2 linked regions of the Catenulispora sp. GP43 genome follow. The protein of the gene in region 2 binds, or shares a complex with, the protein of the main gene of each other region. Links are inferred from orthologs where the notes say so. Each region holds a gene or a part of one and is shown on either strand. Other genes may lie near its edges.

Evidence for each region.
Region 1: the proteins of smc (region 2) and ABH926_RS11280 are in contact, whole or in part, in a crystal structure (PDB 3ZGX), measured with the Bacillus subtilis proteins. The link is inferred for Catenulispora sp. GP43 from one-to-one orthologs.

What each region holds. Positions count from the first base shown.
Region 1 is NZ_JBGCCT010000004.1:265,077-279,978, forward strand. The notes cover bases 1-2,862. They hold ABH926_RS11280 (ScpA family protein), read right to left. Parts: upstream 2,005-2,862; coding sequence 997-2,004; downstream 1-996. Other genes in these bases: ABH926_RS11270 (septum formation family protein), read right to left, coding at 1-34; scpB (SMC-Scp complex subunit ScpB), read right to left, coding at 116-1,000; ABH926_RS11285 (hypothetical protein), read right to left, coding at 2,021-2,692; ABH926_RS11290 (ParA family protein), read right to left, coding at 2,695-2,862. Outside these bases: more of ABH926_RS11290, read right to left, coding at 2,863-3,714; site-specific tyrosine recombinase XerD, read right to left, coding at 4,122-5,033; ABH926_RS11300 (hypothetical protein), read left to right, coding at 5,226-5,834; ald (alanine dehydrogenase), read right to left, coding at 5,945-7,060; ABH926_RS11310 (RtcB family protein), read right to left, coding at 7,396-8,604; ABH926_RS11315 (LAGLIDADG family homing endonuclease), read right to left, coding at 8,706-9,497; ABH926_RS11320 (ATP/GTP-binding protein), read right to left, coding at 9,562-10,146; ABH926_RS11325 (DUF742 domain-containing protein), read right to left, coding at 10,139-10,567; ABH926_RS11330 (roadblock/LC7 domain-containing protein), read right to left, coding at 10,564-11,061; ABH926_RS11335 (ATP-binding protein), read right to left, coding at 11,074-14,301; ABH926_RS11340 (ABC transporter substrate-binding protein), read right to left, coding at 14,298-14,902. UniProt on the Bacillus subtilis protein: Participates in chromosomal partition during cell division. May act via the formation of a condensin-like complex containing Smc and ScpB that pull DNA away from mid-cell into both cell halves.
Region 2 is NZ_JBGCCT010000001.1:478,185-494,381, reverse strand. Bases 12,002-16,158 are described here. They hold smc (chromosome segregation protein SMC), read left to right. Parts: upstream 12,002-12,310; coding sequence 12,311-15,958; downstream 15,959-16,158. Other genes in these bases: ABH926_RS02110 (GNAT family N-acetyltransferase), read left to right, coding at 15,975-16,158; ABH926_RS02120 (hypothetical protein), read left to right, coding at 12,002-12,125. In the rest of the region: rnc (ribonuclease III), read left to right, coding at 1-663; mutM (bifunctional DNA-formamidopyrimidine glycosylase/DNA-(apurinic or apyrimidinic site) lyase), read left to right, coding at 689-1,567; ABH926_RS02155 (hypothetical protein), read right to left, coding at 1,542-4,013; ABH926_RS02150 (DUF2142 domain-containing protein), read left to right, coding at 4,230-6,140; ABH926_RS02145 (NAD(P)/FAD-dependent oxidoreductase), read left to right, coding at 6,200-7,765; ABH926_RS02140 (hypothetical protein), read right to left, coding at 7,918-9,528; ABH926_RS02135 (CAP domain-containing protein), read right to left, coding at 9,604-10,032; ABH926_RS02130 (hypothetical protein), read left to right, coding at 10,001-10,504; ABH926_RS02125 (CAP domain-containing protein), read right to left, coding at 10,666-11,469; more of ABH926_RS02120, read left to right, coding at 11,916-12,001; more of ABH926_RS02110, read left to right, coding at 16,159-16,197. UniProt on the Bacillus subtilis protein: Required for chromosome condensation and partitioning.

The sequences.
Region 1 (14,902 bases), on a different replicon or contig from region 2:
GGTAAGGCGACTGGTTTGGTTGAGGTTCGGTCATGGCGGTGAACTGTAGTGGACCGCGCCGACAGCGTATTGCTCACTTGACACACTGATGATCGATGCCTGAATCATCCCGAAATCAGGCCAGGGTCTCGGACTCCTCCATCGACTCCACCGACGGCAGCAGCGGCGCCAGCTCCGGCAGCTCGTCGAGGGTGCGCATGCCCATCTTCTCCAGGAACAGCAGCGTGGTCCGGTACAGGATGGCGCCGGAGTCCACGTCGGAGCCGGCCTCCTCGATCAGCCCGCGGGTCAGCAGGGTGCGCATGACGCCGTCGCAGTTCACGCCGCGCACCGCGGAGATCCGCGAGCGGCTGACCGGCTGGCGGTAGGCGACCACCGCGAGGGTCTCCAGCGCGGGCTGGCTGAGCTTGGCCTGCTGGCCGTCGAGCACGAACTTCTCCACCAGCGGAGCGCACGCCGCCCGGGTGTAGAACCGCCAGCCGCCGGCGACCTGGCGCAGGTCGAAGCCGCGCTGCTGCTCGGTGTACTCGGCGGCCAGCTCCTGCAGGGTCTGGACGACCTCGTCGCGCGGGCGCTCGGTGATCTGGGCCAGGACCACGTCGGCCACCGGCTCCTCGACCACCAGGAGGATGGCCTCCAGGCACTGGCGCAGGGGCGGCAGGGGGGCCATGTCGGTGGAGAGCTGCCAGGTGGCGTCGTCGAGGGCGTCCAGGGACGGCTCGACGGGGGAAGGCTTGGTGGGGGAAGGCTTGGTGGCGGCAGTCTCGGCGCGCGGCGCCGGGAGCGGGGACTTGGCCTCGCTGCGGGGGGCGGGCAGGCCGGGGCGGGCAGGGCTGCCGGCGGCCGGAGGCGCTCCAGAATCGGCTTCGGAGGCCTGGTCAGGCGCGGCGGCGGAAGGCAGTTCGGCAGCCTGGTCGGGCGCGGTACCTCCCTCGCCCTCGCCACCCTGCTCAGCACCGGCCGCGTACTCCGGGCTCTCGTACTCCCAGTCGTCGCTCATTCCGGCTCTCCCGCTTCCCACTGCTCGTCCTCGTCCAGCACGTCCAGCACGTCCAGTTCGTCCAACCCGTCCGGTTCCTCCGGCGCCTCCTCGGCCGGGGCGCTGCGGTCGAACTCGTCCACCGCGACCTTCAGCTCGCCCTCCTCGGTGCCGGTCCAGGAGACCGTCAGCTCGGCGAACGCGTCCGGCTGGTCGAGCATCACCGCGGTCTCGCGGAACAGCTCCAGCAGGCCGAGGAAGCGCGCGACGATCGTCAGGGTGTCCGGGGCGTCCTCGCACAGCTTCTGGAAGGAGGCCTTGCGGAACTCGCGCATCTTCGCGATCAGGACCGCCACCTGCTCGCGGACGCTCACGGCGCTGCCGTGCAGGTGCGTGACCGACACCTCGGGCGGGGTCTTGGGCGTCATCGCCTTCACCGCCAGGGCCGCGAACTGCTCCGGGGTGAGGTTGATGATCACCTCGGGGAGCAGGTCGGCGAAGGAGGGCTCCAGCTTCACCGCGCGGGGGAACATGCGGCCGGCGGTGGCGTGGCGGTGGCCCAGTTCGGTGGCGACCTGCTTGTACGCCTTGTACTGCAGCAGGCGGGCGAACAGCAGGTCGCGGGCCTCCAGCAGGGCCAGGTCGCCCTCGTCCTCGACCTCGGCGGCCGGCAGCAGGCGCGCGGCCTTCAGGTCCAGCAGGGTGGCCGCGATGACCAGGAACTCCGAGGCCTGGTCCAGGTCCCAGGAGTCGCCCAGGGCCCGGATGTGGGCGATGAACTCGTCGGTGACCTTGGACAGCGCCAGCGTGGTGACGTCCAGCTTGTGCTTGGCGATCAGGCCCAGGAGCAGGTCGAAGGGGCCCTCGAACTCCGGCAGGCTGACCTGGAAGCCGTCGACGCGCGTCGCGCCGCCTTCGGCCTGGCCGGTCTCGGCCGGCTGAGCCGTCCCGGCCGCCTCGGCCGCCCCGGTGGCGGGGCCGGCCGGCGCCGGGGCCTGTTCGGCGGAGGCTGCTTCCAGAGTCACGCTTGCACTCTAGCGGTCACCCGCCGGCGGACAGCCGCTTGACCAGGATGCTGTCCCGGCCGCGCGCGTCGAGGTCGGCCAGCAGCGCGGCCACCGCCTCGCGGACGATGCGACCGCGGTCCACCGCCAGGCCGTACTCGCCGCGCAGCATGATGCGCGCGTGCTCCAGGCCGAGGAGCTCGTCCGGGGACACGTAGACGGTGATCTTCTCGTCGTGGCGTTCGCGGCCGCTGGGCCGGCGCGGGGCCGTGACCTTGCGGGCCGGGGCTGACGGAGCCGGGGGCGCGGTCTGAGCCGGAGCCGTCGGGGCGGCAGCCGGCGACGCCGGTTCGCCCGAGACCGCCGCGGACGTCTGCCCCCTGGACGTAGACGCCGACATAGACGTAGACGCCGACGCCGACGCGGACCCGGCCTGGTCGGCCGAGGCCGCCGGAGCCGGGACGGCCTTGGCCGAACCCTTGGTCCCGGGGGCGCTTCCGGCCGTGCCACCGGCACTCACCGAGCCGTCAGAGCCACCCGAGCCGACGGTGTTCGCCGCCGCGACGGAGGCGGTGTGCCCCCGCTCGCGGCCGGGGCGCTCGGCACCGGCTCCGGCTCCGGCACCGTCCTCACCGTGAGCCTCGCGCGCTTCGCGCACGAGCGTCCCGTTGCCGGCGGTCGTCCGGAACAGCTCGTCAGCCGCGGGCATCCTCACCCGGCGTGGCACCGGACCAGAACCTCCCTCGCCAGCTGGCGGTAGGCGGCGGCGCCCACCGAGGCCGAGGCGTACGAGGTGATGGGCTCGCCGGCGACGGTGGTCTCCGGGAAGCGGACGGTGCGGCCGATCACGGTGTGGAACACCTGCGGGCCGAAGGCCTGCACCACGCGGGCCAGCACCTCCCGGCCGTGCACGGTGCGGGCGTCGTACATGGTGGCCAGGATGCCGTCGAGCTCCAGCTCCGGGTTCAGCCGCTCGCGGACCTTCTCGATGGTCTCGGTGAGCAGCGCCACGCCGCGCAGCGCGAAGAACTCGCACTCCAGCGGGACGATCACGCTGTGCGCGGCCGTCAGGGCGTTGACGGTGAGCAGGCCCAGGGAGGGCTGGCAGTCGATGATGATGAAGTCGTAGTCCTGCATCACCGGCTTGAGCGTGCGGGCCAGCGCCGACTCGCGGGCGACCTCGGTGACCAGCTGCACCTCGGCGGCGGACAGGTCGATGTTGGACGGCAGCAGGTCCATGCCCGGCGTCACCGTCTTGAGCAGCACGTCCTCGACGTTCACCCCGCGGTGCATCAGCAGGTTGTAGACCGTGCGGTCCAGCTCCATCGGGTTCACGCCCAGGCCCACCGACAGCGCGCCCTGCGGGTCGAAGTCGACCAGCAGCACCTTCTGCCCGTACTCGGCCAGCGCGGCGCCCAGGTTGATGGTCGACGTGGTCTTCCCGACGCCGCCCTTCTGGTTGCACATCGCGATGATGCGCGCCGGGCCGTGCTCGACCGGGGGCCGGGGCACCGGGAAGCGCGGCATCGGGCGGCCGGTCGGCCCCACCCGCTCGCGGCGCTGCGTCGCCGGGTCCGGCGCCAGGGTGGCGGCGTAATCGGGGTCCGGCTCTATCTCCGCGTCCGGGTCGAACCCGTCCTGGTAGCGGAGTTCGTCCTCGATGATGCCGTAGGGGTCGTCGAACTCCACTCCGGCGCGGGTGGCGTCGGAGGTCTTATCAGTCGTGTTCATCATGTCCTCGGAACGCTGTGGATTACGAGGAGCAGGCGTGATCCCCGTCTGAGACGCCATCGCGCCGGCGGAGCCGCCCGGGGCGGCGGAGGTCGGTGCGACCACCCGGCCGGCGGCAAATGTCGACTCATTCACAAGTCGTTCTACCTCCTTACCGACTTGCCCACTCTCATCGCTGGAGTGACTCTATGGGCACGGTGTCATTACAGCAAGGCAATGAGACACAGGCGGGTCGTTTCACCCTGGTTCCTGGCGGAAAACGCGAGATAAATCACCCGAACCGGTATGCGGCCCCGCTATCTGTCATCTCATATCAGGAGGGTAGGTCACGATCGCGTCTCAGCGTCCGACCGAGCGCCCACCGAAGCCGCGCGCGGCCCCCGTCCCGAATGGTCAGGGTACCGCGATCAGCTGTTCAGGGCCCTGGGATGGCTGGTCGCGTACACCTCACGCAACCGGTCGACGGTCACCCGGGTGTAGATCTGGGTGGTCGTGGCCGAACTGTGACCCAACAGCTCCTGCACGGTCCGGATGTCCGCTCCCCCGTCGAGCAGGTGGGTCGCGAAGGAGTGCCGCAGCGTGTGCGGGGAGACCTTGCCGGCCAGGCCCGCGCGTTCGGCCACCGCGCCGAGGATCGTCCACGCGCCCTGACGCGTCAGCCGGCCGCCGCGCGCGTTGAGGAAAAGCGCTCCGGCGTTCCCCGATCTGGCTTTGCGCGTCAGTTCCGGACGCAGCCGCACGAGATAGTCGTCGACAGCGCGGCACGCATAGGAGCCGACCGGGACCAGGCGCTGCTTGCCGCCCTTGCCGTCCAGGATGACCGTGCGGTCCTCGCGGTCGACGTCGTCCACGTCCAGCGCCACCGCCTCGCTCACCCGCGCGCCGGTGCCGTACAGGAACTCCAACAGGGCCCTGTCGCGCAGGGCCATGGGCTCGTCCGCCTCGGTCGCGGCGAGCAGCCGCTCGACGTCGTCCAGCGGCAGGGCCTTGGGCAGGCGCAGCGGCACCTGCGGCGGCGGCACGTCATCGGTGACGTCGACACCGGCCCAGCCCTCGGCCAGCCCGAACCGGTGCAGCCCCCGGACCGCGGACATGGTGCGCGCGGCGGAGGACGCGGCGCCGTCCTGAAGGCTCGCCAGGAACGCCGAGACGTCGGCGCGCTCGATGTCGGCGAAATTTGCACGGCCCCGGGTGTCCAAGAAAACCCTGTATCGAGCGAGATCCCGCCGATAGGCCGCGAGCGTGTTGGCGCTCAGGCCACGCTCGACGGACAGGTGCTCCAGGTGGGCCTTCACACGGGATTCGAGGTCGTCGGACACGGGGTCACGGTACCCCGGCCCTGATCGATCAGGTTTCTGATGGGTCGGCAGGTCGGATCGCGTTCCGCTGATGTTTGCTTAGGCCTTCGGCCGAGGGACTTTACTTGTGGGGGGTGGCATGGCGTAAAACAGTCGTTCCGACATCGTGTCGGAGTGCGTTCGTCACGCATCGGGAAAATGGGGGTTCGGGCAATGGACTTCAACCAGCTACAGGCCAGACTCGGCCGCAACGGGATGGTCATCGTCGTCGGCGGTCTGCTGATGTTCGTCGACAGCTTCTTCTCCTGGTACGGGCTCAGCGGCGGCGGCTCCTCCGAGCTCAAGGCCATGGGCATCCAGACCAGCGTCAGCGCGTGGAGCGCCGGGTTCGGGGCCTGGTTCTCGGTCCTGCTGCTGCTGGCCGTCGCGGCCGTCGCGGTGCTGGGCGCGCTGGGCCGGCTGCCGTTCGCGCCGCTGATGCTCGGCTTCGTCGAGTTCGCCGGCGGCGCACTGGCCGCGGTCATCGTGCTCCTGCGGTGGATGACGTACCAGACCGCCTCCGGCGGCGGCGCGAGCGTCGGGGCGCTGTGGGGCACCTACGTGGGCGTGGTCCTGGCGATCGTCGTCGCGGTGTTCGGCTACCTGGACTTCGTCGCCAAGGGCGGCGACATCAAGAACCTGGGCGCCGTGTTCCAGAACGGGACGGGTCCGCAGGGGCCTCAGGGTCCGCAGGGCCCTCAGGGGCCGTACGACCAGGGTGGCCCGTACAACCAGGGCCAGGGTCCGTACAACCAGGGCCAGGGTCCGTACAACCAGGGGTGACCCGGCTTGGGCAAAGGACGGTGAGAAGGGCCCCGGCTTACGCCGCGGCCCTTCTCAGTGCTTTGTCACAGTCGCGGTGCTACGCCGGCACCTCGCCCTGCTTCGCAGTACTACGCCAGCACCTCGTCCAGCTTCAGCGAGGGCAGGTCGTGCGCCTCGCCGACCTGCGGGTAGGTCAGCTGGCCGTCGTGCGTGTTCAGGCCCAGGGCCAGGGCGTGGTCGCGCTGGCAGGCTTCCTTCCAGCCGTGGTTCGCGATCTCGACCGCGTACGGCAGCGTGACGTTGGTCAGCGCGTAGGTGGAGGTGTAGGGCACGGCGCCGGGCATGTTGGCGACGCAGTAGAAGACCGAGTCGTGGACCTGGAAGGTCGGCTCGGCGTGCGTGGTCGGGTGCGAGTCCTCGAAGCAGCCGCCCTGGTCGATGGCGATGTCCACGAGCACCGAGCCCGGCTTCATGCGCGAGACCAGCTCGTTGCTGACCAGCTTGGGCGCCTTGGCGCCGGGGACCAGGACCGCGCCGATGACCAGGTCGGCGTCCAGGCAGGCCTGCTCGATCTCGAAGGCGTTGGAGGCCAGGGTCTGGATCGAGCCGAACTGGTCGGCGTCCACCTGGCGCAGCCGGGAGATGCTCTTGTCGAGCAGCTTCACCTGGGCGCCCATGCCCTTGGCGACGAGCGCGGCGTTGATGCCGGACACGCCGCCGCCGATGACCACCACGTTCGCGGCCTGCACGCCGGGCACGCCGCCCATCAGCACGCCGCGGCCGCCGTTGGCCTTCTGCAGGGTGGCAGCGCCGACCTGGGCCGCCATCCGGCCGGCCACCTCGGACATCGGGGCCAGCAGCGGCAGCGAGCCGTCGGGCAGCTGCACGGTCTCGTAGGCGATGGCGGTGATGCCGGAGTCCAGCAGCGCGTCGGTGCACTCGCGGGAGGCGGCCAGGTGCAGGTAGGTGAACAGCACCTGGTCGCGGCGCATGCGGTGGTACTCGGCCGCGATCGGCTCCTTGACCTTCAGGATCAGGTCGCCGGTGGCCCAGACCTCGTCGGCGGTGTCCAGGATCGTCGCGCCCGCGGCGACGTACTGCTCGTCGGACAGGGAGGAGCCGGCGCCGGCGTCCTTCTCGACGAAGACCTCGTGGCCGTTGCGGACCAGCTCGTGGACCCCGGAGGGGGTGATCGCGACACGGAACTCGTTGTTCTTGAGCTCGCGGGGAACGCCGACCTTCATGGCGACCAGATCCTTCGTTCGGTTCGGTACGGCGCCGACCTCGCTGTCGGCCCCGAGTGTGCATAGAAACGCCTGAGACACCCGATACGTGAGGAAATGCGATCGAGTGACCGACTCGTACTCAAGGTGTTGTGGTGAGTGTATCTCCGCGTGACCGGCTCGATCGGTTACAGCATGTCAGGCCGGAGGCCGGAATTCGTACGAGGTGCAGGGCCCCACACCTGGCGATCGAAGGCCGCCGAGGTCATCGCCCTGGGGAAGACAGGCGAAACCCCGCCCGCCTCGTGTCTTCGAGGCGGGCTGGGTCAGCGGTCTTGTGGGTCACCCCCTGCGGGTCACCCCTTCACACAGACGACCTGCTTCAGCTCCGCGACGATCTCCACCAGATCGGTCTGCTGTGCCATGACCGACCGGATGTCCTTGTAGGCGCCGGGAATCTCGTCGACGACCCCGGGGTCCTTCCGGCACTCGACCCCCTTGGTCTGCACCTTCAGGTCCTCGACGGTGAACTGCTTGCGCGCCTGCGTCCGGCTCATCCGGCGCCCGGCACCGTGCGAGGCGGAGTTGAAGGCGGCATCGTTGCCCAACCCCCGCACGATGTAGGACCCGGTGCCCATGGAACCGGGGATGATGCCCAGGTCCCCACCCCCGGCCCGAATCGCACCCTTGCGGGTGACCAGGACGTCGACGCCGTCGTAGGTCTCCTCGGCCACGTAGTTGTGGTGGCAGGAGATGGCCTTGTCGAAGCCGATCTTCGGAAACTCCTTGCGCATGACCTCCGAGAACAGCCAGAGCATCACAGCCCGGTTCCGCCGCGCGTACTCCTGCGCCCAGAACAGGTCCCGGCGGTAGGCCGCCATCTGCGGGGTGTCGGCGAGGAAGACCGCGAGGTCGGGATCGGGGAGGTCCTGGTTCTGCGGGAGGGTGCGGGCCACCTCGATGTGGTGGGCGGCGAGCTGGTTGCCGATGCCGCGGGAGCCGGAGTGGAGCATGAGCCAGACGGAACCCGGCTTATCGAACGTAAGTTCGATGTAGTGATTGCCTCCGCCTAGAGTGCCAAGCTGTTGATGGATTTTTCCCAGCTTGCCACGGGTGACAGTACGCTCAAGATCGTCGAAGCCTTGCCAGAACTCATGCCAGCCCCGCAACGGCTTCTTCGCTCCGGGTTCCTGGACGGCTTCCAGGCGCAGTTCCTTGTGATGCAGGCCTCGCCCGACCGGAATCGCCTGCTCGATCCGCGACCGCAGCTTGCCCAGGTCGTCAGGCAGCTGATCGACCGTGAGCGTGGTCTTCACCGCCGACATGCCGCAGCCGATATCGACCCCGACCGCCGCCGGCGACACCGCCCCCTCCATCGCGATGACCGAACCGACGGTAGCGCCGATCCCGGGGTGCACGTCGGGCATCACCGCGACCCCGCGCGTCCAGGGCAGCGCCGCGACGTTTCGGAGCTGCTCCAGCGCCTGCGGCTCCACAGACTCCGGATCGGCCCACATCCGGATCGGCGAGCTCTGCTCGGTCGACCCGGGAATTGTCGTGTACATGCTTCTACCCTGCCTCTTTCGCATTCACGTTCGTTGGAAGACGGGAACTATGAGGCCATGGGGGAAGGTGGTACGGCAACAGAATTAGCCGCCGCTTCACGTCAGCCGACCGCGACGGGCTTGGTGAGCCGCCACCTACGCATGGAGCAACTCTGTTCAGTGCGGCCCAGGATCTGCGCCGCATCGGCTACGGAACTGGCCAGGACGACCGCGTCCTGTTCGGGAGTCCACCGCCTCGTTTCGCTTCGACGCCGCATCCCCGCAGGACGGGTCCACGCCGATATCGACTCCGCCGCCGATTGCTTACGCTCGAGCGCGATGCCGCCGCCGTAAAGGACGCGGGCAAGCTCGACGGCAGGCTCGTTGACAAACACGATGTTGAAGACCCCGTCTCTCGCATTCCGCTTCACCCTGTGGCGACAGCCGACCGCTTCGAAGACGAAATCACTGACATAGTCGAGCAGGAAGGCGCTCTCCGTAACGAAGGAGACAAAGGGGTATCCCTTTGCCGTGGTCCCCACCGAGCCGTCGCCGTCTATCAGACCTCTCACATAATGCGGCGAGGAGTGCTCCGCCCTCGGTGGCGCGACCAGGCCCGACTTCCTTCCCACGATGAACCCGAGCTCGATGAGCTTGAGACGGCCTTCGAGAGAGCACATCGTCCAGACCGAGGACTCGTAGCCGACCTTGAAGTTGGTGGTGCGTGTTCGCCTGCTGACACGGCTGTTGTAGGGAGTCAGCCTGCGGAACTCATGCAGGATCGGCTCGTCCCGACGCTGGATCTCCACCGAGACCCTGCCCTTGAGCCCTTTGCCCTGGCTCAGGGTCCCATCGGTCTGCAGGAATCCGAACATGTACGAGTACTCAGGCTTGCTGAGGTCCATGAACTCCATGAACCCAACCTGCAGATCAAGACCCGAGCTCGTCCGATGATCGACGACACGCCACCCGTTCGGCCTAGTACCCCCGAGCCCGCGTCAGCGCATGCTCCAGCACCACGATCAGCGACTCGCGCACCGAGTCCCCGCTTCGTGCGTCGAACGCCACGACCGGCACCTCCGGTGCCACGTCCAGGGCCGAGCGCACGGCGGGCAGCGAGTGCGAGAGCACGCCGTCGAAGGCGTTCACCGCGATCGCGAAGGGGGTGCCGTCGCGCTCGAAGTAGTCCACCGCGGGGAAGCAGTCGTCCAGGCGGCGGGAGTCCACGACCACCAGGGCGCCGAGGGCGCCCTGCGTCACGTCCTTCCACATGAAGCCGAAGCGGTCCTGGCCCGGAGTGCCGAAGATGTAGAGCTTCAGGGTCGGGTCCAGGGTCAGGCAGCCGAAGTCCATGGCGACCGTGGTGGTGGTTTTGCGGGGGGTCATGCTGGTGTCGTCCACGCCCGCTGCCACCTCGGTGATCGCGGCTTCGGTGGTGAGCGGTTCGATCTCGCTCACGGCTCCGATCGCGGTGGTCTTGCCGACGCCGAAGCCGCCGGAGATGACCATCTTCACCGGCTGCGGGGGGCGGGTGGCGGTCGCGGTGGCGGTGCCGTCAGTCATGGCCGGGCCCGCCTGACGTGTGTATTGCGCGGAGGCCATCGATCACCCTTCTCAAGATGTCCAGATCCGAGCTGCCGGCCGCGCGGGGGACGTGGACGGTCAGCAGTTGTCGGGTGTGCAGGTCGCCCACCAGGACGCGGACCACGTTCAGGTGCAGACGCAGGCGCGCTGCCAGTTCGGCCAGGGAGACCGGGACGCGGCAGGTCTCGATGATGGCCCGGCGTTCGAAGGCCAGGTGCGGCTCCTCCAGCCGGGCCAGCGCCTCGGGGGTGGCGACCAGCTGCGTCTCCATCGGCAGCGCCTGCTCCTCGGCGACCACGCGGCCCTCCGTGAGCAGGAAGGGGCGCACCGCCGAGACCGGCTCGGCGGCGTCCGCGGTGTGCTCCTGGTCGGCGGCGCCTCCCCCGCCCGGCTCGGTCACCCCTGCCCACCGCCCGGTCTGCGTGCGGGGACGCCCATGCCGACGGTGTTCTTCAGCTCGATGATCAGCGCCGGGCTCAGGACCGCGCCGACCCGGTTGGCGAACAGCGTCATCTCGTAGGCCACGTTGGCGAGCTTGGCGTCGGCGGTGGTGACCGCGCCGAGCACCGCGCCGCTGCCGATCCGGGTGATCAGCAGGTAGCCGCCCTCCATGTCGATGATGACCTTGTTCAGCGCGCCCAAGCCGTAGTTGCCGCCGGCGCCGGCGGCCAGCGAGGTCATCCCCGAGACCACGGCGGCCAGCCGCTCGGAGGACCCCGGGTCCTGCGGGCGCGAGACCGCGATCAGCAGCCCGTCGGACGAGACCGCGATGGCGTCGACCACGCCGGCGGTCTCGTTGGCGAAGCGGGCGACCATCCACGTGAAGTCCGCGGCGTCGGCAGCGAGCCGCTGTTCTTCGCTCTCCCAAGGGGCGGCACTGTTAGAGCCGATCATGGTGTCGTCCTCCTATTGGTCTTCCCCGTCCCGCTCCGGCGTGGCCGGGCCCGCGTGGCGGGCCGCCTGCCGGCGGGTCGGCAACTGTTCGGCGCTGTCGCGGTTCGCTCGTTCCACGCCCGCTTCGAACTCCTCCAACGCGTCCCGCACGGCCCGCGCGTCCTGCGGCTGGGCCGGCCCGGCGACCGTCGGCATCTGGCTGGTCGGCCAGTCCGGGTGCGAGGGCGTCTTGCGGACTCGGCGGGGCAGGGCTCCGTCGGCGGGCTGCGGGGTGGTGGCGCTCGGCGGGGCGGTGCCGGGCGGGGCGGCGGGCGCCTGGCCCGCGGCGAACCGCGGCGGCTCCGGCGCCGGCTGGTGCGGCTGCGCCATTCCGGGCGCCTCCGGAGCGGGTGCGCCGGGCGGTGCCGGGACCGTCGGCGGCCGGCGCACCGGCAGCATCTCGGTCTCCCGGCGGGGCTCGGGCACGGGCTGGTGCGGCAGGTGCTGCGGCTCGCCGCCGGACAGCGCGCGCCGTCGGCCGAGGCCTTCGGGCGGCACCGGCGCCAGCGGACCGAGCGAGTAGCGGGCTCCGGGGGCGTCCGGCGCGGCCGGCTGGCCGAGCGCGTCGAGTCCGGACACCTGGAGCGAGGTGCCGTCCGGTCCGGCGGCCGGTGCCTGGGGCTGGATCGGCTGGTACGAGGGCGAAGCGGGCGGTGCGAACGGTGCGGACTGGCCGTCTGCCGAGTCGGCGGCGGGGTCCACGGGAGCGGGCTGGAACGACGGGGCGGCTTGCGCCCCGGCCGATCCGGGAACTGCGTACGCGTCGAAGTCGGTGCTCGGCGCCGGCAGGCTGAACGACTCCGCGGGCTGCGAAGCCCCGGGCACCCGCCGCGGCAGCCCCTCGGCGCCGGGCGGCAACGCGGAACCGGGCGGCAACGCGGAACCGGGCGGCAGCGCAGAACCCGGCGGCAGCGCAGCGGCGGCGGGGTTCGCGCGCGGCGCGGCCGGCGGCGCGTGCAGCGGCTGCGCCGGCGTCAGCGGCGGCCGGCCCCGCATCTGCAGGGCCTGGGCCTGCGCGTGGGCCTGCGCCGGGCTCGACGGCAGCGCGGGCACCCCGTTGGCGGCCGGCCCCGAGCCCGCCGCCGGCGTCCCGGTCGCGGCCGCCTCGGCGGCGTCCCCGCGCGGGGCCCGCGTCCCGGCCGCCTCCGCGACCGGGCCGGCCAGCAGGAATCCGGGCACGTACACCCGCGCCGTGGTCCCGCCGCCGGTGGTCGGCGACAGCTCCACCGCGGCGCCGGTCCGCACCGACAGCCGGCCCACCACGAACAGCCCCAGCACCCGGGTCGGCGCCAGATCCAGGCGCTCGCGGCGCACCAGGCGCGCGTTCTCCTGCGCCATCTGCTCCGGGGACATGCCCATGCCGCGGTCGACGATCTCGATCACGAAGCCGCGCGCCGACAGCCCGACCGCGATCTCCACGCGCTGGCTGGCCGGGGAGAACGACACCGCGTTCTCCACCAGTTCGGCGACCATCAGCGTCAGGTCGCCGACCGCCGAGGGCGCGACCATGGCGTCGTCCTCGGCGATCAGCACCACCCGCTGGTAGCCCTCGACGCGGCCGACGGCCGAGCGCACGACGTCGGTGAGCCGCATCGGCGCGCCGGAGATGTTCGCCTCGCGCTCGCCGGAGAGCAGGATCAGGCTGTCGGCACCGCGCTGCAGACGCACCGCGAGGTGGTCGATGCGGTACAGCCGGTCCAGCAGCACCGGGTCGGTCTCGGTGCGCTCCACCTGGTCGATGATCGACAGCTGGCGCCCGGTGAGGTTGTGGATCCGGTGCCCGACGTTGCCGAACATCTCCGCGGTGTTGCGCCGGATGGTGACCTGCCGCTCCAGCATCAGCAGTGCGGTCTCCTGCACCTTGTTGAACGCCAGCGCCAGGTCGCCGAGCTCGTCGTCGGTCGGCACCGGGATGGCCTCGAACTCCGGCAGCTCGCCGCGCTCGCCGAGGTCCTCGTCGGTGACCCGTTCCAGGTCGGCCGCGGCGGCCCGGGCCACGCGGGTGGCCGCGCGGGTCAGGGCCAGCACCGGGCGCACCACCGAGCGCCGGATCAGCCCGGACAGCACCATCAGCGCCCCGGCGGCCAGCACGCCGACGCCGATCATCAGCGCCACGGTGATCTCCGCCTGCTGGGCGTTGTCGTGGGCCAGGCCGATGATGCGGTCGGTGATCTGCGCCTCGGCCGCGGCGCGGGCGTTGCTCGCGGTCTCGAAGGCCGCGGTCAGCGTGCTGCGGTCGTTCAGGGTCTGGATGCTCTGCAGGTCCACCCCGGCGTTGCCGTTGACCCCGCGGATGGCGTCGAAGGCCTGGCCGTACAGGGCCTCGGCCTTGTCCTGGTAGGTCCGGAAGACCTGGTCCTGCGAGGAGCCGAGCAGGGCGCTGATCGCGGTGCGGTCGGCACTGGCCTGGGACTGCTGCACCAGCCCGAACTGCACCTGCGCGACCTGTTCCCAGCGCAGCGCGGTGGCGTACTGCTCGCCGGCGTTGAACTCGGTGGGGCCGGAGGCGAAGGCGGTGAGCGAGGCCTCGCGCTGGCTCTCGGCCATGTCGCCGGAGTACAGCGCGGCCAGCTCGGCCTCCAGCGAGGCGGCCGGGCCGCCGGCGGCGGCGTGGCCGCCGAAGTCCAGCGCCGAGACCATCTGCGCGTCGATGGCCCCGTACACGGTGTCGACCAGCTGCTGGACGTGGGCCTGCAGGACATAGTTCTGCGACATGCCCTCGCTGGCCGGCAGCTCGCGCACGTAGCTCAGGTCGGAGACGGCGGCCAGCGCGGCGGTCAGCGTCGGCGTGGCGTGCCGCCCGAAGTCCCGGGTGACCTGGTCCACCTGGGCGTCGGTGATGGTGATGGCGGCGACGTACTCCTTGTCCTTGTCCGGGTCGCCGCTCATCGCCGCCTGGGCCTTGTCACGTTCCAGCGACAGGTCCTGGATCAGCTGGCTGACGGACTTGGAGGAGGACAGGAAGTCCGCGGCCGAGTTCCACTGGCCGGCCACGTTCACCTCGTGGACCGCGACCGGGGTCATCAGCGCGGCCATGGCCACGGTGGGCAGCACGACCAGCAGGTCCATGCGGCGCCGGAACGGCAGCCGGCCGCGGGTCACCGGTCTGGAGGCCGTGGTGGAAGCGGTGGTGGTGGTGGCGACGTCGGTGCCCGAGCCCTGCGTCATGTCCGCACCGCCTGCCTTTCCCCGTGCGGTCATTGCTGTTTGATCCGGTTCCAGGCGGCCACCCACTGCGGGTAGGCCACACACCCGCCGGTCCTGCCGTCCAGGCACTTGGCGGTAGGCGTGACCCACATGTGCACGTCGGCCCAGTAGGACTCGTCGGCGGCGTGGTAGGCGGCGCAGAACTTGGCTTCCAGGGCGCAGGCCTGGGCGTTCGCCGGGGCCTCACCGACATACTGGGCCACTTGCGCGTTGACCGTCGGGGAGGTGACGTAGTCGAGCCACTTGTAGGCGCAGGTCAGGTTCTTCGCCGTGGAACTGACCATCCAGGTGTCGGACCACCCGGTGGTGCCCCCGGCCGGCTTGGCCGTGGCGATCTCCTTGTGCCCGGAGCCCTGCAGCCCGTTGACCACCACCTGCCAGCCGGTGCCGATGGTGTCCGCGCCGTGCGCGAAGGCGGCCTGCTGGGCGGCGGTGTCCGGCCAGTAGTCGGCGACCGCGGAGCGCTGTTTGGTCAGCACGGCCACGGCGTCGGCGAACTGGTTCTGGTCCAGCGCGTAGGGGTTCGTGATCCCCAGGGCCGGCTGGCTCTGCATCAGGTACACCGCGGCGTCGGCGATGGTGATCGGGGAGTCGT
Region 2 (16,197 bases):
GAGTTCCTGGGCGACTCGGTCCTGGGCCTGGTGGTCACCGACACGCTCTACACCACGCACAGCGAGCTGCCCGAGGGGCAGCTCGCCAAGCTGCGTTCGGCCGTGGTCAACTCCAAGGCCCTGGCCGAGGTGGCCCGCGGCCTGCGCCTGGGCGACTACGTGAAGCTGGGCCGCGGCGAGGAGACCACCGGGGGCCGGGACAAGGCCTCGATCCTGGCCGACACCCTGGAGGCCCTGATCGGCTCGGTCTACCTGGACCACGGCATCGAGGTCGCCTTCGACCTGGTCCGCCGGCTGTTCGGCCCGCTGATCGCCACCTCGGCGACCCTCGGCGCCGGCCTGGACTGGAAGACCTCGCTGCAGGAGCTGACCGCGGTCGCCGGCATCGGCGTCCCGGACTACCGGGTCACCGAGACCGGCCCGGACCACGACAAGTTCTTCGAGGCCGACGCCTGCGTCGGCGGCACCGTCTACGGTCACGGCTCGGGCCGTTCCAAGAAGGAAGCCGAGCAGCAGGCGGCCGAAGAGGCCTGGCGCACCATCCGCGAGACCCATGCGGAGGCGCTGGCCGCCAAGGGCGTGCTTCCCGGCGCCGCCGGAGACCGCAAGCTCACCCACGGCCCGTACGACATCGATCCGGATCCGGCGGCGGACGCTTCCTGACGGTGGCCTTCGGTACGCTCAGCGCGTGCCGGAACTGCCAGAAGTAGAAGTCGTCCGCCGGGGCCTGGAGCGCTGGGCCGTCGGGCGTACCGTCGCCACCGCCGAGGTACTGCACCCCCGGGCGATCCGCCGCTATCTCGACGGGCCCGAAGCCTTCGCCGCGCGCACCACCGGCCTCACCCTGCTCAGCGCCGAACGCCGCGGCAAGTTCCTGTGGCTCCCGCTCGCCGAGCCCGACTCCGACTCCGCTCCCGCCGAAGCGGTGACCGGCCACCTCGGGATGAGCGGCCAGCTCCTGGTCCAGCCCGCGGGCACCCCGGACGAGAAGCATCTGCGGATCCGCTTCACCTTCACCGACGGCGGCCCCGAACTCCGCTTCGTCGACCAGCGCACGTTCGGCGGCATGGCCCTGGAGAAGCTCGAACACGACCGCCACGGCCTGCTCGTCCCGACCTCCGTCGCGCACATCGCCCGCGACGTCATGGACCCCGACTTCGACGTCGACCACTTCCACAGCGAACTGCGCCGCCGCGAGACCGGCCTCAAGCGCGCGCTGCTGGACCAGACCCGGGTCAGCGGCATCGGCAACATCTACGCCGACGAGGCCCTGTGGATCGCGCGGCTGCACTACGACCGTCCGACCTCGAAGATGCGCCGCCCGGACACCGACCGGGTGCTGGCCGCGGCCCGCGAGGTGATGACCGCCGCGCTCGCCGTCGGGGGCACGTCCTTCGACAGCCTGTACGTGAACGTCAACGGCGAGAGCGGCTACTTCGCCCGGTCGCTGCACGCCTACGGCCGCGAGGGAGAACCCTGCGAGCGCTGCGGGACGGCGATCAGGCGGGAGTCCTTCATGAACCGGTCGAGCTACTTCTGCCCTAAGTGCCAACGGCTTCCGCGCTGACCCCGGCGGTTTCGCCGGCCTCCTTGACTTCGCTGACCTCGCTGACCTCGCTGACTTCGCTGCCACCGTTGAACTCGCCGGGCGGCGGGCCGATCCGGCCGGTCCGGCCAGCCCCGCCAGCCCCGCCAGCCCCGCCGGTCCGGAGCCGCCGCCTGCCGCGGTACCAGAGCGCGATGATCACTCCCGCCAGGCCCAGGCCGAACAGCGCCATCGCCTGCCCGATCCGGTAGCCCGGCGGCCGGAAGCTCAGCCGCAGCGTGCTGCCGCCCTTGCGCGCCGGCGGGAGCAGGACCTTGATGATCCCGACATCGGTGCCCTTCAGCCGCACTGTGTGGCCGTCCACCGTGGCCTGCCAGCCCGGCCACAGCAGCGCCGCGATCCGGATCTCGCCCTGGCCGGTGTAGCGCACGGTCTCGCCGACGCCGTCCGGGGCGATGTCGTCCGCCGTGACGTGCGCGCTCGGCGCCGTGAAGGAGACCCGTCCGTCCGGCCACGGCAGAGGCGCGCGGCGGTTCAGGACCAGCGTGTGGTCGTCCAGCGCGCGCACGGTCCAGCCGGCCGGCACCGTCAGCGGCTTCGCGCGCTTCTTCCCCGGCACTACCTGGGGGTTCAGCGTGTCCAGCACGTGCTGCTGGGTCTGGACCACCACGGTCTGCAGCCGCAGCAGGTCGGCGAGTTCGGCGGGGGAGTCGGAGTCCTTGCGCCACAGCCGGGTGTAGAGCGTCTGGCAGGTGCCGCCGTAGTAGGACATGCACAGGTGCCGCATGTAGGCGCGGTAGGAGACGCCGGTGTAGTTGTTCAGGCTCGTCACCCCGGCCACCTGCAGCAGGCTGCCACCGGGCAGGTCGTGCCAGACGCTGCGCCGGCCCAGCCGGTCGGCCTCGGTCAGCGGGTCCCCGACCATCAGGGTGTTGCCCTGGTACAGGGTGCCGAAGTGCTGCTTCATCGAGGCCACGTCGTGCTGCGGGTGCCAGTCGGTGACGTTCTGGTTGGCCGGGAAGGCCACGGCCTGGAAGCCCAGCACCGCCACGGTCCCGCCGATCAGCAGCCGGGACAGCGGCCGCCCGGCGCGCACCCGGCGGACCATCAGCCAGGACAGCACGCCGACCAGCGCGGTCGCGGCGATGACCGTGTGGAACCGGCCGGGCTGCGCCGACCACGACAGGTAGCCGCCGACCACGATGATCACCGCGGTGGCCGCCGCGCGGCGCCGGGGCAGGTCGGTGCGCGGCGACTCGGTGAGCGCCAGCGCCAGGACCACGCACAGGCCCAGATATGCGTACTCGATGACGCGCAGCGGCCAGCGGAACAGCCAGATCTGCGACGGGCCGACCGTAATCGCCAGGTACACCGCCGCCAGCAGGCCCACACCGATCAGCGCGCGCGGCCGGTGCAGCACCCGCCGCCAGTCCAGCCACGGCGCCAGCGGGGCGATGAACCAGGCCAGGTAGGTGGCCGGCACCGTCCAGAACGCCATGTGCCAGGACACCGAGTGCGGCAGGTACGCCGGGGCGGACAGGTTCAGCAGGTCGCCGACGCCGGGGACCAGGAAGCCGGTGTTCATGATGCCCGAGCCCGGCGAGCGGGTGGTGACCGCGGCGCTGAGCACCAGCGGCAGGAACACCAGCGCGGCCGCCGCGGCCGCCACCGCGCTGACCCCGGCCAGCCGCCAGATCGCCCGGCGGTCGCGCGCCGCCAGCGACTCCACGGCCAGCGCGCCGGCCACCACCACCATGCCCAGCAGGCCGTAGGGGTTGCCGGTGGTGACGATCAGCAGCCCGAAGACGATCGGCACCACCGGGTTCAGCCGGCCGCGCATGTACCGGCGCGCCGACCACCAGAAGTGCGCGGTCCAGGCGAAGCCCATGAGGCCGGCGATCCAGGAAGCGGCGTCGAAGTAGAGCGTGAAGCCGGAGAACGGCAGCGCGACCGCCACGACCGCCGCGGCGGCCCGGTTCGCGCGGTACTCGCGGCAGACCGCGTAGATGCCCAGCGTCAGCAGCACCAGGAACTGGGTCTTGATCACGATCGCGGCGATCAGCAGGTCCCCGGACAGCGCGGTGAACACCGCGTCCAGCAGCTCCACCGGGTTCCAGATCCCGAACAGCGCCTCGGCGGCGAAGTTGCCGCCGTTCCACATGCTCGGCACCAGCGGATTCCAGTGCCCGGCCAGCAGATCGGCGCCGATGCGGTGCCACACCGGCAGGAACTCGGCGGCGCTGTCGTCCCAGAGGTAGAAGAACCGGTTGGTCAGCAGCGGGATCTGCGCCAGCACCGCGACGACGACCGCGACCAGCGCGGCCGTCCCGGCCTCGGTGCGCGGCCGCCACCGGCGCCGGCGCCGGGACGGCCGGGCGCCCGGGTCGGGCGCATCGCCGCCGGGACGGATCAGGCGACCGGGAAGACGGGGGGCCGGCGGCCGCAGGGCCGGGGGCGTGACACTCAACGCAGGACTCCTCGGGCGTGGCGCTGGACGCACGCTGCGGACGGGCGCGCGCCGATGATGCACAACGAGCCACCGGCGGCCCCGGCACCGGCTGCTCCGCCGAACGGCTGGGATGTTCACCGCTTCCGGTGACGCGCGAGTGTCCGCGCCACCCCCGGACGCGCCGGTGGTCTAGCGTCCGCAGGACATCCCGCGCAAGCCTCAGGAGGCTGACTCGTGCCCCGGACCGTGCCCGCGCGGCAGCGCCAGACCATCGTCCGCCGGACCTGGCTGTCGGCCTTCGCCGCCTTCGCCCTGCTGGCCGTCGCCTGGTCGCTGGCCATGCCCGCGGACGGCACCACCGACGAGCGCCAGCACCTGGAGCGCGCCTACGGAGCGGTCTCCGGCCACCTGCTGGGCCCGCAGGGCGAGGACCCGCTCGTGCACCGCCCCGGCGCCGCCTTCGAGGTGCCCAAGAGCCTGCTGCCGCCGAACGCGCTGTGCGTCTACTTCCCGAACTACCACCAGGACCAGAGCTGGGTGGCCCGGGGCGCGAGCTGCCAGCACCCGGCACCGTCCACGCACGCCAAGGAGCGCGTGGTGTCCTGGGTGGGCCGCTACAACCCGCTGTACTACCTGGCGGTCGGCGGCCCGCTGCGCTTCTGGCCGGACATGACCGGCATCGTCCTGAGCCGGATCCTGGCCGCACTGCTGGCCTCGGCGTTCGCGGCGACGGCGACCACGGTGGCGATCCGCACCGGCCGGCCGATGCTGGTCGCGGCGCTGCTGACGGTGCTGACCCCGACGACGATCGCGCTGAACTCGACGGTGAACCCGAACGGGATCGAGATCTCGGCGGCGCTGCTGCTGTGGGTGTGCCTGGTGGACCTGGCACGGCCGGGCGCGGCGGGGCGGCGGATGACCTCGGCCGTCTCGGCGGGCTCGGCGGGCTCGGTAGCCGAGCCCGGTTGCGGGGCACGGCTTTCGCGGGTCGGTGTGCTGCGGCGAAGGGCTGCGACGAGGCTGGCCGCTCAGTCGGGCTCCACGGATCGGCGCTCGCTGGGCGGCTTGCTGCGTCGAGCGACTTCTATGGCCGAGTCTGGTTCTGCTGACCGGCGCTCGCGTGTTGACCTGCTGCGTCGAGCGACTTCCGCGGCCTCGGCGCCCGAACCGGCCTCCGCCTTCCCCTCCCAGCCCGCGCTCCTCCTCCTCGCCGCCCTGTCCGGCGCCGTCGTCCTCACCGTCCGCGCCGAGGGCCCGTTCTGGTTCGCGCTCGCCGTGGCCGGCTCGCTGGCGGCGGCCGATCCCGGTCGTATCAGGGAGTTGCTGCGCTGGCCCGCGGCTCGCCTGGTCGCCGCCGGGTGGGCGGTGATCGGGCTGCTGGCCGTGGCCTGGAACGTGCTCTCCGGCAACGACAAGGTCACCGACACCCTCATCGCCGTCCACCCCGCCGACCACCGCCTCGGCACCCTGCTGCGGGTGATCGCCGCGACCCGGGCCGGCGGGTGGTTCAGCGAGGCGTTCGCGCTGGATGTGCAGGCCTCGTGGGTGCCGATGCTGTGGGCGGCCCTGTCGGCGGCGGTGCTGATCCCGGTGGCGGTGCTGCGGACCCGGCGGGTGGCGGTCGCGGCGCTCGCCGTCGCGGCGGCCTCGCTGGGCATCACCGTGCTGCTGGAGATCAAGTTCCTCGGCACGCTCGGCTGGTCCCAGTACGGCCGCTACTTCCTGCCCGGTCTGGCCGGGACCGCGGTGCTGCTGGCCTCCGGTCCCGCCGGTGAGCTGCCGCCCCTGCTGCGCCGCCGGATTCCGCGGCTGTTCGCCGTCGGCGCCGGGTTCTGCCAGCTGTGGGTGCTCGCGGTCGAGATGACGCGGGTACAGGCCGGTCCGAACGCCCCGCTGAACCCCCTGGGCGGCTCCTGGCACCCGGCCGTCGGGTCGCTCACGGTGCTCGCCGTGGCGGCGCTCGGTGCCGCGGCCCTGATCGCCCTCGTGTGGGCCGCCACGGCGACCACAGCCGTCCCCACCCCTGTCGGCAGCGGCTCCGCGACCGTCGGTCCGCAGGCTCCGGCCGGCGCCCCGGCGACGGTCCCCGCCGCCGCTACCGCACTCGTGGGGTCGCAGGTGGTACCCGAACCGGCAAACACCTGATTCTTCACCTATTGGCGTAATACGCCGTTACTCTGCGCCTATCGTCTCGTTGGTGCGTCGTGTCAACAATCGATTCGCAAGCGCCAGAATCCGGACAGGGCGCGGCCGACGCGCCCGCCGTCGTCGTCATCGGGGCCGGGCCGGCCGGGCTGACGGCCGCCTACCAGCTGGTCAAGTCAGGGGTGCGGCCGACGGTCTTCGAGTCCGACGACGTCGTCGGCGGCATCAGCCGGACCGTGGAGCGCGGGGGTTGGCGCTTCGACATCGGCGGCCACCGCTTCTTCACCAAGGCCGGGCCGGTGGAGGCGCTGTGGCACGAGATCCTGCCCGACGAGGACTTCCTGATGCGGCCGCGGATGAGCCGCATCCACTACCGCGGCAAGCTGTTCGACTACCCGCTCAAGGCCGGCAACGCGCTGTCCGGGCTGGGGCTGGTCGAGGCCGCGCGCTGCGTCGGGTCCTACATGTGGGCGCAGATCAAGCCGCCGAAGGACCAGACCAAGTTCGAGGGCTGGGTCGCCGCGCGCTTCGGCTTCCGGCTCTACTCGATCTTCTTCAAGACCTACACCGAGAAGGTGTGGGGCATGCCGGCCAACGAGATCGAGGCCGACTGGGCCGCCCAGCGCATCAAGAACCTGTCGCTGTTCAAGGCGGTGGCCAACGCGTTGGCCCCGAAGCGCAACCAGAAGCAGATCACGAGCCTGATCGAGCAGTTCCAGTACCCGAAGTACGGCCCCGGCATGATGTGGGAGCGCTGCCGGGACCTGGTGACCGGCGGCGGCGGCTCGGTCGTGATGAACACCTGGGTCGAGACTGTGCACCGGGCCGAGGGCGGCGCCGTCGCGGTGACCGTGCGCGACGGCGCCGGCGAGCGCACCGTCGAGGCCGACCACGTGATCTCCTCGATGCCGATCTCCGCGCTGGTGCGCGCGATGGACCCGCCGGCCCCGGCCGAGGTGCTCGCCGCCGCCGACGACCTGCGCTACCGCGACTTCCTCACCGTCGCCCTGGTGGTGCCGGCCTCCGCCGGCTTCCCCGACAACTGGATCTACATCCACACCCCCGGCGTGCGGGTCGGCCGGATCCAGAACTTCGGCTCGTGGTCGCCGTACCTGGTCAAGGAAGGGCGCACCTGCCTGGGCCTGGAGTACTTCGTCTCCGAGGGCGACGACCTGTGGGAGGCCGCCGACGACGTCCTGATCAAGCAGGGCGCGCAGGAGCTGGAAGCCCTCGGCCTGGTGAACGCCGACGCCGTCGAGGAGGGCTACGTGGTGCGGATGCCCAAGGCGTACCCGGTCTACGACGAGTACTACCGCGGCAACGTGGACGTGATCCGCGAGTGGCTGGCGCGCGAGGTCCCGAACGTGCACCCGGTCGGCCGCAACGGCATGCACCGCTACAACAACCAGGACCACTCGATGATGACGGCGATGCTCACCGCCGAGAACATCGCCACCGGCACCACGCACGACGTGTGGTCGGTGAACGTCGAGGAGGAGTACCACGAGGAGGGCTCGGAGCAGAAGCCGTCCGGCACCTCGGGGACCGGCCGCGACGCCCCGATCCTGCCGCGCCGGCGGGTCGAGGCGCCGGAGGAGGCCTCGAAGGCCGACCAGCGGATCTGAGCCCGGCGGCTCATGCGGCTAGGCCGCTTACGCAGCCAGGCCGCTGAGACAGAACGGCCGGTGACACAGAACGGCCGGTAACACAGAACGGCGATGCCGCGGGTCCTTCCGGATCCCGCGGCATCGCCGTTCTCGCGCCGGTGCGTACCGCCTCAGAGGGCCGGTTGTTCGGCCTCCGCCGGGACCGGCTGCGGGATCCCCGCGTCCTCCGCGCGCCGGCGCCAGGTCCGCCTCGCCAGCACCACGATCACCTCCACCGCGGCGAAGGCCCACACCAGCGCCGTCGAGAACACCGCCAGGTCGAGGTGCTTGGCGGTGTCGATCCCGTCGGCGAACGCTGAGGCGCCGAACTGGGTGGCCGCCACCGCGAGCAGCAGCCCCAGCACCGCCCCGGCGCCGCGCAGCGCCCGGTGCCGGCGCGTGGCGAACACCGCCGCCGCCGGGACCAGCCACAGCAGGAGCAGCGTCCCCATCCCGGCGCCGCGCAGCAGCCCGAGCGCGTCGGTGACCGGCGCCCAGCGGGTGTCCAGCACGCCGCGCTTCGTGTGGCCGTTGTCGGTGTAGTTCGCCAGGTGCGGCAGGACCATGACCTGCTTGCCGCCCGGCCTGGCACTGCACAGCGTGGCCGTCGGCCGGGGCACGTAGAAGTACGCCGCGGCGCGGTCCAGCACCGGCAGCAGCCGCGTCGGGTGGTCGGCGAAGTAGCGGAGGATCCGCTGGTGCGACAAGCCCTTGGTGAACCGCTGGTAGGCGGCGCTGTCCTGCAGCGACGGCGGCGCGCACCAGGGCGGCGCCCCGGAATAGTTCGCGAGCCAGGACGGCGCGTTGAACGCCGCGAGGTCGCCCCCCGGATGCGCCGTGGTCGGCAGCAGCGTGACGGTCACGAAGTTCGCCTCGGTCAGCTGCGCCGTCCGCTTGTCCTCGTTGCCCGACACCGCGAACGCCCCGGCCGCCAGCACCACCACGGCCACCAGACCGGTCAGCCGCTGCCGCAGCCGCAGGTCCAGCCCGCGCAGCCGGGCCACCGGCACCGGGACCGCCGGCGCCAGCAGCACCAGGGCCAGCGGCAGCATCGCCGGCACGTTCTGGGTCTTCGCGGTGGCCAGGAAGAGCCCTGAGACACCGGTGACCGCGATGCCCGCGAGCCGCCGCCGGCGGCTCGGCCCGGCCAGCAACAGCACGCCGACCACCACGTAGAGCAGGCCGATGATCGAGGCGATCTCGCTGAAGGGCGAGACCGCGTAGTCGATGAACACGGTGTCCGCGACGACCCCCAGCACCGCGGCGCACAGCAGCAGCCGGTAGCGGTGCCGCAGCGTCAGGACCCGGTACAGCATCCCGATCGCCAGCCCGATCAGCAGGCAGCACACGACGCCGACCGCCCGCAGGTCCAGGTAGCCCGGCAGCCGCAGTACCCGGGTGAGCAGCCGGCCCGCGTACAGCACCAGCACCTGGCTGCTCTGATAGGGCACGTCCGGCAGCCGGATCGAGCCCAGCATGTGCTTGTGGCAGGTGAAGTGCGCGAGGTGGTCGTAGCGGTAGTACACGTAGTCGCGCAGCCGGGGGGTGTTCTTCGGCATCCGCACGTCGACGCCGAGGTGGCACATCAGCCGGACGCCGTCATAGTTGTCGGCCACCCCGACCGGCCGCGGCACGAACAAGCGCAGCATGAGCAGCACCGCCGAACCCATGCCGACGGCCGCCGCGAGGACGGTCGCCGAGAGCCGGGACGGACGGAGGCCTTCGATCCTTGGTTTACGCACGCCTTGGTTCAACGACCGAGGCGGTGCCGCATCACGCTTTCTCCGCTTTCCTGGTGAATCCGCCGGGCAGGCGGCTCACAGCCAGCCGAGCTCGATCGTCCAGTACACGTCGCCGGTCGCCGGATCCAGCTGCGCCGAGACCCCGATCGTGGTGTTCCAGAACGACAGCAGCGCGCGCCGCGACGACGGGTCCTGCATCAGTGCGCCGATGACGTCGTCGCCGGGCTTGCCGTGCGCGATGAGCTCCTGGGACAGCGAGTAGCAGCCCACGTCCGCCGCGCGGCTGAACGGATCGGAGCCGTCGGAGCCGATGTGGCTGAAGTCGCCGGTGTGCGCCATGTCCGTGGAGTGCAGCTTCGCCGCCTTGGTCAGCAGAGAGTCGATGCTCAGCCCGCCGACTCCCTGCTGGTCCCGGGCGCTGCCGATCTCGTTGAGCGCCGAGGAGACCGCGGCCGAGGAGTTGAACGGCGCGGTGTTCGACGCCGACGGGGTCGTCGGCGGCACCACCGGCGTGGTCGGCGGGCTGCTCGGGGGAGTGGTCGGCGGCCGGCTCGGCGTGGACGGGGCGGACGGCGAGGGCTGCGACCGGCTCGGCTGCGGCTGCGAGGACCGCGAGGAGGAGGACGGCGCGGTCGGCGTGTGCTCGGTGAACGGCGCCGGGTTGGAACTCGGCCCGGCCGCCGGGGCGGCCGCCGTGCTGGTCGGCGTCGCGGGCGCGTCCGAGGACGAACTGGCCGGCGCGGTCACCGTCACGAACCCCGGAGCCGCGTTGCCGCCGTTGCCCGGCGCCATCGGCGCCAGACGGTTCGGCGCGCCGTCCAGCACCGTCGAACCCGTCCCGGCCGGGCCGCCGTGCAGGATCCCGGGCGCGACGAAGGCGAACGCGGCGATGGCCGCCGTGGACAGGCTGCCGATGGCGATCGGCGTCGGCCGCAGCGGGCTGAACGGGCTGCGGGCCCGGTGGCGCGCGCTGTAGGAGCCGGCCCTGATGCCGGCCTCCTGCCACGTGCGTAGGTCCATGCGCTGATTCCCCCTGGTCCTTCGAGCGCCCGAAGTCACCAGATGCTACCGCTGAGGCGCAAGGGGAGTAAGACTATTCGCCGCCTGCCACGAGCGGATTCTCGGCGCGGAGCCGAGTCAGGAATAGCCGAAGTCCTGGGTCCACCACGGCCCGTCCGGACCGAACTGCACGCCCACGCCGATGGCCTTGGACGAGCAGTTCAGGATGTTGGCGCGGTGGCCCGCGGAGTTCATCCAGGCCTCGACGACCGCCTGCGGGGTGGGCTGGCCCATCGCGATGTTCTCGGCGGAGGGATCTGAGTATCCCCGGGCCTCGATGCGGGCCCACGGCGTCACGCCGTTCGGGGTGTCGTGGTCGAAATAGCCCCGGGCCCGCATGTCGACGCTGTGGCCTATCGCCGCGGTGCGCAGCCGCGGGTCGTCGCGCAGCGCGGGGCAGCCGTGCGCCGCGCGCTGGTCGTTGGTCAGCGAGACGACTTCGGCCTCGTAGGAGGCGGCCTGGTCCGAGGAGATCTGCACGGTCGGCGCACCGTTGCCGGTGGGCGTGCTCCGCGCCGGCAGGCCCGGGGTGGCCGAGCGGGTCGCGTCGCGGGACACCGGCGGGGCCGAGCGGCTGCCGGCGGTCGTCGGGTCCGACGAGGACGACGAGGACGACGAGGGCGACGAGGGCGACGGGGCCGGGGTCCGTGCAGTGATGTCCGCCGGGGCGGCGGTGGTCGGCGCCGAGCCGCCGGGGGCGAGCGCGACCTCGCCCTCGACCCGGGGGCGCAGTATCAGCGGCGCGGTGATCGCCAGGCCGCCGGCCAGGGCGGTGAGCACCGGTCCGCGCAGCCTCCGGCGCCGAGCGGGCGCTCTGCGACGGTGGCTGGTCGGGCGGCGGGGGCGGTCGGACCGGTCCCCGCCGTCAAGCACTGAGGCCATGCCGTCAAGCTACAAAGGGTCGTTAGCCCGTTCGAGCGACTTGGGTAAAGCTTTGCGTCCCTGGTCCGTCCCGGACCTAGTCGGGGACCACTCCAGAGTGAATTCCCGCTCCGATTAAGGCGGATCAGGCCCGGATAAAGCTTGACGACCCGGTGTCGCAAGTGATCGAGTGGGCCCACGGCCTCCGGGGTCCGCTTTGCGGTGCCCTGCTTCGTGTTGACCCAAGACCCCTTTCGGTGCGACCCTGGTAGTCGCGCACTCCTTTATGTCGGCGCGGTATGCCCTGTGATGAAACCGGCTAAACACCGGCCTCATCGCTGATTCATAACGCTTCCGACGCTGCCCCCGCAGCCGGTGCGCGACCACGGCACCACCTTGTCTGGCAGGTTGACACCTACAGAGGTTCTGGCGAAGACGCCAGGCACTCATCGTGAAGGACCCTCACTATGGCTAAGGCGCTTCTCGGGCATGTCGCTGCGGTGGACCACCGCATGGTTTCCGAGATGAGGCGGCTCAAGCAGCGCGTCGTCGACCTGGAGGCGTATGTGTCCCGCCTCGAGGACGAGAACGCGGCGCTGGCCGCTGCGAAGTACAGCTCGACCGGGCTGGACTCCGAATTCAGCGAACTGGAGCGGGAGCCCGCTCTGTCCCGCTGACCGACCAGCGGCATCTCCCATTGCAAGGGACGTTGGAGCGACCTCCGGCGTCCCTTGACCTGGAGGGGGTACGCTCCGAGGTAGCCTCGCCGGGCGCGCCATCAGCACCGACGGGCGAAGCGTGGACCAAGGACCCCTAAACCAGGCCCCAGCCGGCCGGGCATCGCAGGAGAGTGTCGCCGCACGTGTACCTGAAGACCCTGACCCTGCGCGGCTTCAAGTCCTTCGCCTCGGCCACCACCCTGCGCCTGGAACCGGGCATCACCTGTGTGGTCGGCCCCAACGGCTCGGGCAAGTCGAACGTCGTGGACGCGCTGGCCTGGGTGATGGGCGAGCAGGGCGCCAAGTCGCTGCGCGGCGGCAAGATGGAGGACGTCATCTTCGCCGGCACCACCGGCCGCGCGCCGCTGGGCCGGGCCGAGGTGGCGCTGACCATCGACAACGGCGACGGCGCGCTCCCCATCGACTACTCCGAGGTCACGATCTCGCGGATCATGTTCCGCAACGGCGGCTCGGAGTACGCCATCAACGGCGACCCCTGCCGCCTGCTGGACATCCAGGAACTGCTCTCCGACTCCGGCATCGGCCGCGAGATGCACGTCATCCTCGGCCAGGGCCGGCTGGACGCGGTGCTGCAGGCCAGCGCCGAGGACCGCCGCACCTTCATCGAGGAGGCGGCCGGCGTCCTGAAGCACCGCAAGCGCAAGGAGAAGGCGCTTCGCAAGCTCGACGCGATGCAGGCCAACCTGACCCGCCTCACCGACCTGACCGGCGAGCTGCGCCGCCAGCTCAAGCCGCTGGGCCGGCAGGCCGAGGTGGCCCGCCGCGCCGTGGTCATCCAGGCCGACCTGCGCGACGCCCGGCTGCGCCTGCTCGCCGACGACCTGGTCGGCATGCGCCTGGCCTTCGAGCAGGAGGCCGCTGACGAAGAGGCCATGAAGGTCCGGCGCAAGCAGCTGGAGCGGGCCTACGCCGAGGCGCAGGCCCAGGAGACCGAGCTCGAACAGCGCGGCGCCGCTCTGGTGCCGTACCTCGCCGAGTCCCAGGAGACCTGGTACCGCCTCAGTTCCCTGAAGGAGCGCTACCGCGGCTCGGCGCAGCTGGCCGTCGAGCGGGTCCGCAACGCCTCGCGCACCGCCCCCGAGGAGCGGCACGGCCGCGACCCGGAGGAGATGCAGGCCGAGGCCATGCGGATCCGCGAGGAAGAGGCCGAACTCGCCGAGGAGATCGCCGAGGCTCAGGAGAGCCTGGCCGGCGCGGTCATGCAGCGCACCGACGCCGAGAGCGCGCTGCAGCAGGAGGAGCGCCGGCTGGCCGCCTCCGTGCGGGCCGCCGCCGACCAGCGCGAGAGCCTGGCCAAGCTGGACGGCCGGGTCGGCGCCATGCGTTCCAAGGCCGCCGCCGCCGACGCCGAGATCGGCCGCCTCGGCGCCGCCGCCGAGGAGGCCCGGGGCCGGGCCGCCGGGGTGCAGCGCGAGTACGACGAGCTCAAGGCCGAGGTCGAGACCCTGGAGACGGACGGCGGGGGGCTGGACGACGAGGTCGAAATGGCCTCGCAGGCGCTGTCGGAGTCCGAGGAGAAGCTCACCGAGCTGCGCGCCGCCGAACGCGAGGCGCAGAAGGAGCACGCCGGCTTCGCCGCCCGCAAGGAAGCCCTCGAACTCGGCCTGAACCGCAAGGACGGCGCCGGCGCCCTGCTGGCCGCCACCGACCGGCTGTCCGGACTGCTCGGCAGCGTCGCGGCGATACTGACCGTGGAGTCCGGCGCCGAGGCCGCGGTGGCCGCCGCGCTCGGCACCGCCGCCGACGCGGTCGCGGTGACCAGCGTGGACAGCGCGGTGAACGCGATCCGGCTGCTGAAGGCCGAGGACGCCGGCCAGGCCACGGTCATCGTGGGCGGCGACGTCTCCTATTCCGACGACGGCGACTGGCCCGAACTGCCCGGCAACGCCCGCTATGTCATCGACCTGATCCAGGTCCAGGAGGAGCTGCGCCCGGCGTTCACCCGGCTGCTGAACCGGATGGCCGTGGTCGAGGACCTGTCCGAGGCCTCCGAGCTGATCGGCCGGACCCCGGACGTGCGGGCCGTGACCAGGGATGGCGACGTGCTGGGCCGGGACTCGGCGCGCGGCGGCTCGTCCTCGGCGCCGACGCTGCTGGAGGTCCAGGCCGCGGTCGACGAGGCCGCCGAGAAGCTCTACGAGGCCGGCGCCCGCGCCGAGCGGCTGCGCACCGAGCTGGAGTTCGCCACCGCCGAGCGGCAGACCGCCAAGGCCCGGGTGGACGCGCTGATGGCGCAGCGCCGCGAGGCCGACAGCCAGAAGGCCGGCGTCGCGCAGCAGCTGGGCCGGCTCGGCGGCCAGGCCCGGGCCGCGCTCGGCGAGGTGGAGCGCTTCGTCGCCGCGATCGCGAAGGCCGAGGAGGCCCGCGACCGCGACCTGGCCCAAATCGAGGAACTGGAAGGCCAGCTCCTGGCGGCGCAGGAGGCGGCCGCCGCGGCCGAGGAGCTCGGCGACGCGCTGTCGACGAGCCGCCGCGACGAGTTCGCGCAGGAGGCCACCGCCGCGCGCACCGCGGAGATGGAGGCCCGCCTGGCGGTGCGCACCGCCGAGGAGCGCGCCCGGGCCCTGGCCGGCCGCGCCGACCAGCTGGACCGCGCCGCGCAGCAGGAGCGCGAGGCCCGCGAGCGGGCCATAGAGCGCGCCGAGCGCCTGGCCGAGGAGGCCGAGGTGGCCCGGGCCGTTGCCCACGGCTTCGAGCAGGTCATCCGGCACCTGGAGCAGTCCCTGGCGCTGGCCCAGACCCGGCGCGAGGAGGCCGAGCGCGCCCGGGTCGAGCACGACGCCCAGATCCAGGTCGTCCGCGCCCGGGTCCGCGAGCTGTCCGGCGAGCTGGAGAAGCTCACCGACTCGGTGCACCGCGACGAGGTGGCCCGCGCCGAGCGCCGGATGCGCATCGAGCAGATGGAGGAGAAGGCGCTGGCCGAGCACGGCGTCGAGGCCGACGTGCTGGTCGCCGAGTACGGCCCCGAGGTGCCGATCCCGCCGACCGTCCAGGGCGACATCCCGGTGCCCTACGACCGGGCCGAGCAGCAGCGCCGGCTGAAGAAGGCGGAGAAGGACTACGCGGCCCTGGGCAAGGTCAACCCGCTGGCGCTGGAGGAGTTCGCGGCGCTGGAGGAGCGGCACCAGTTCCTGTCCGAGCAGCTGGAGGACCTGAAGAAGACCCGCAAGGACCTGCTGGACATCATCAAGGAGGTCGACGACCGGGTCGAGCAGGTCTTCACCGAGGCCTACGCCGACGTCGCGCGCGAGTTCGAGGGCGTGTTCTCCCGCCTGTTCCCCGGCGGCGACGGCCGGCTGATCCTCACCGACCCCGAGGACATGCTGACCACCGGCATCGAGGTCGAGGCCCGCCCGCCGGGCAAGAAGGTCAAGCGCCTGTCGCTGCTGTCCGGCGGCGAGCGCTCGCTGACCGCCGTGGCGTTCCTGGTGTCGATCTTCAAGGCCCGGCCCTCGCCGTTCTACATCATGGACGAGGTCGAGGCGGCGCTGGACGACACCAACCTGGGCCGCCTGATCAACATCATGGAGGAGCTGCGGGCCACCTCGCAGCTGATCGTGATCACGCACCAGAAGCGCACCATGGAGGTCGCCGACGCGCTGTACGGCGTCACCATGCGCGGGGACGGCGTCACCACGGTCATCAGCCAGAAGCTGCGCGACAAGGCGACCGGGACGATGAACGACGCGCCCAAGGTCGTCCCGGCGCAGACCGCGCAGGACGTCGCGAGGATGGCCTCCGGAAAGACGATGGAAGACGAAACGGTCTGAGCCTTACCCTGCTGCGATGACCAGTGAGGAAATACGGCTGTCCGACGATGTCGTCCTGCGGCCGGTCCGGGTGGCCGACGCGGCGGCCTACGCGCGCGCCTACAAGCGCAACTTCGCGCACCTGGAGCCGTGGGAGCCGATCCGTCCGGACGAGTTCTACACCGAGGCCGGGCAGGCCAGGCAGCTCGTGAAGTTCGACCAGGAGCGGGCCGCGGGCCGGGTCCAGCGCTGGGCCTTCG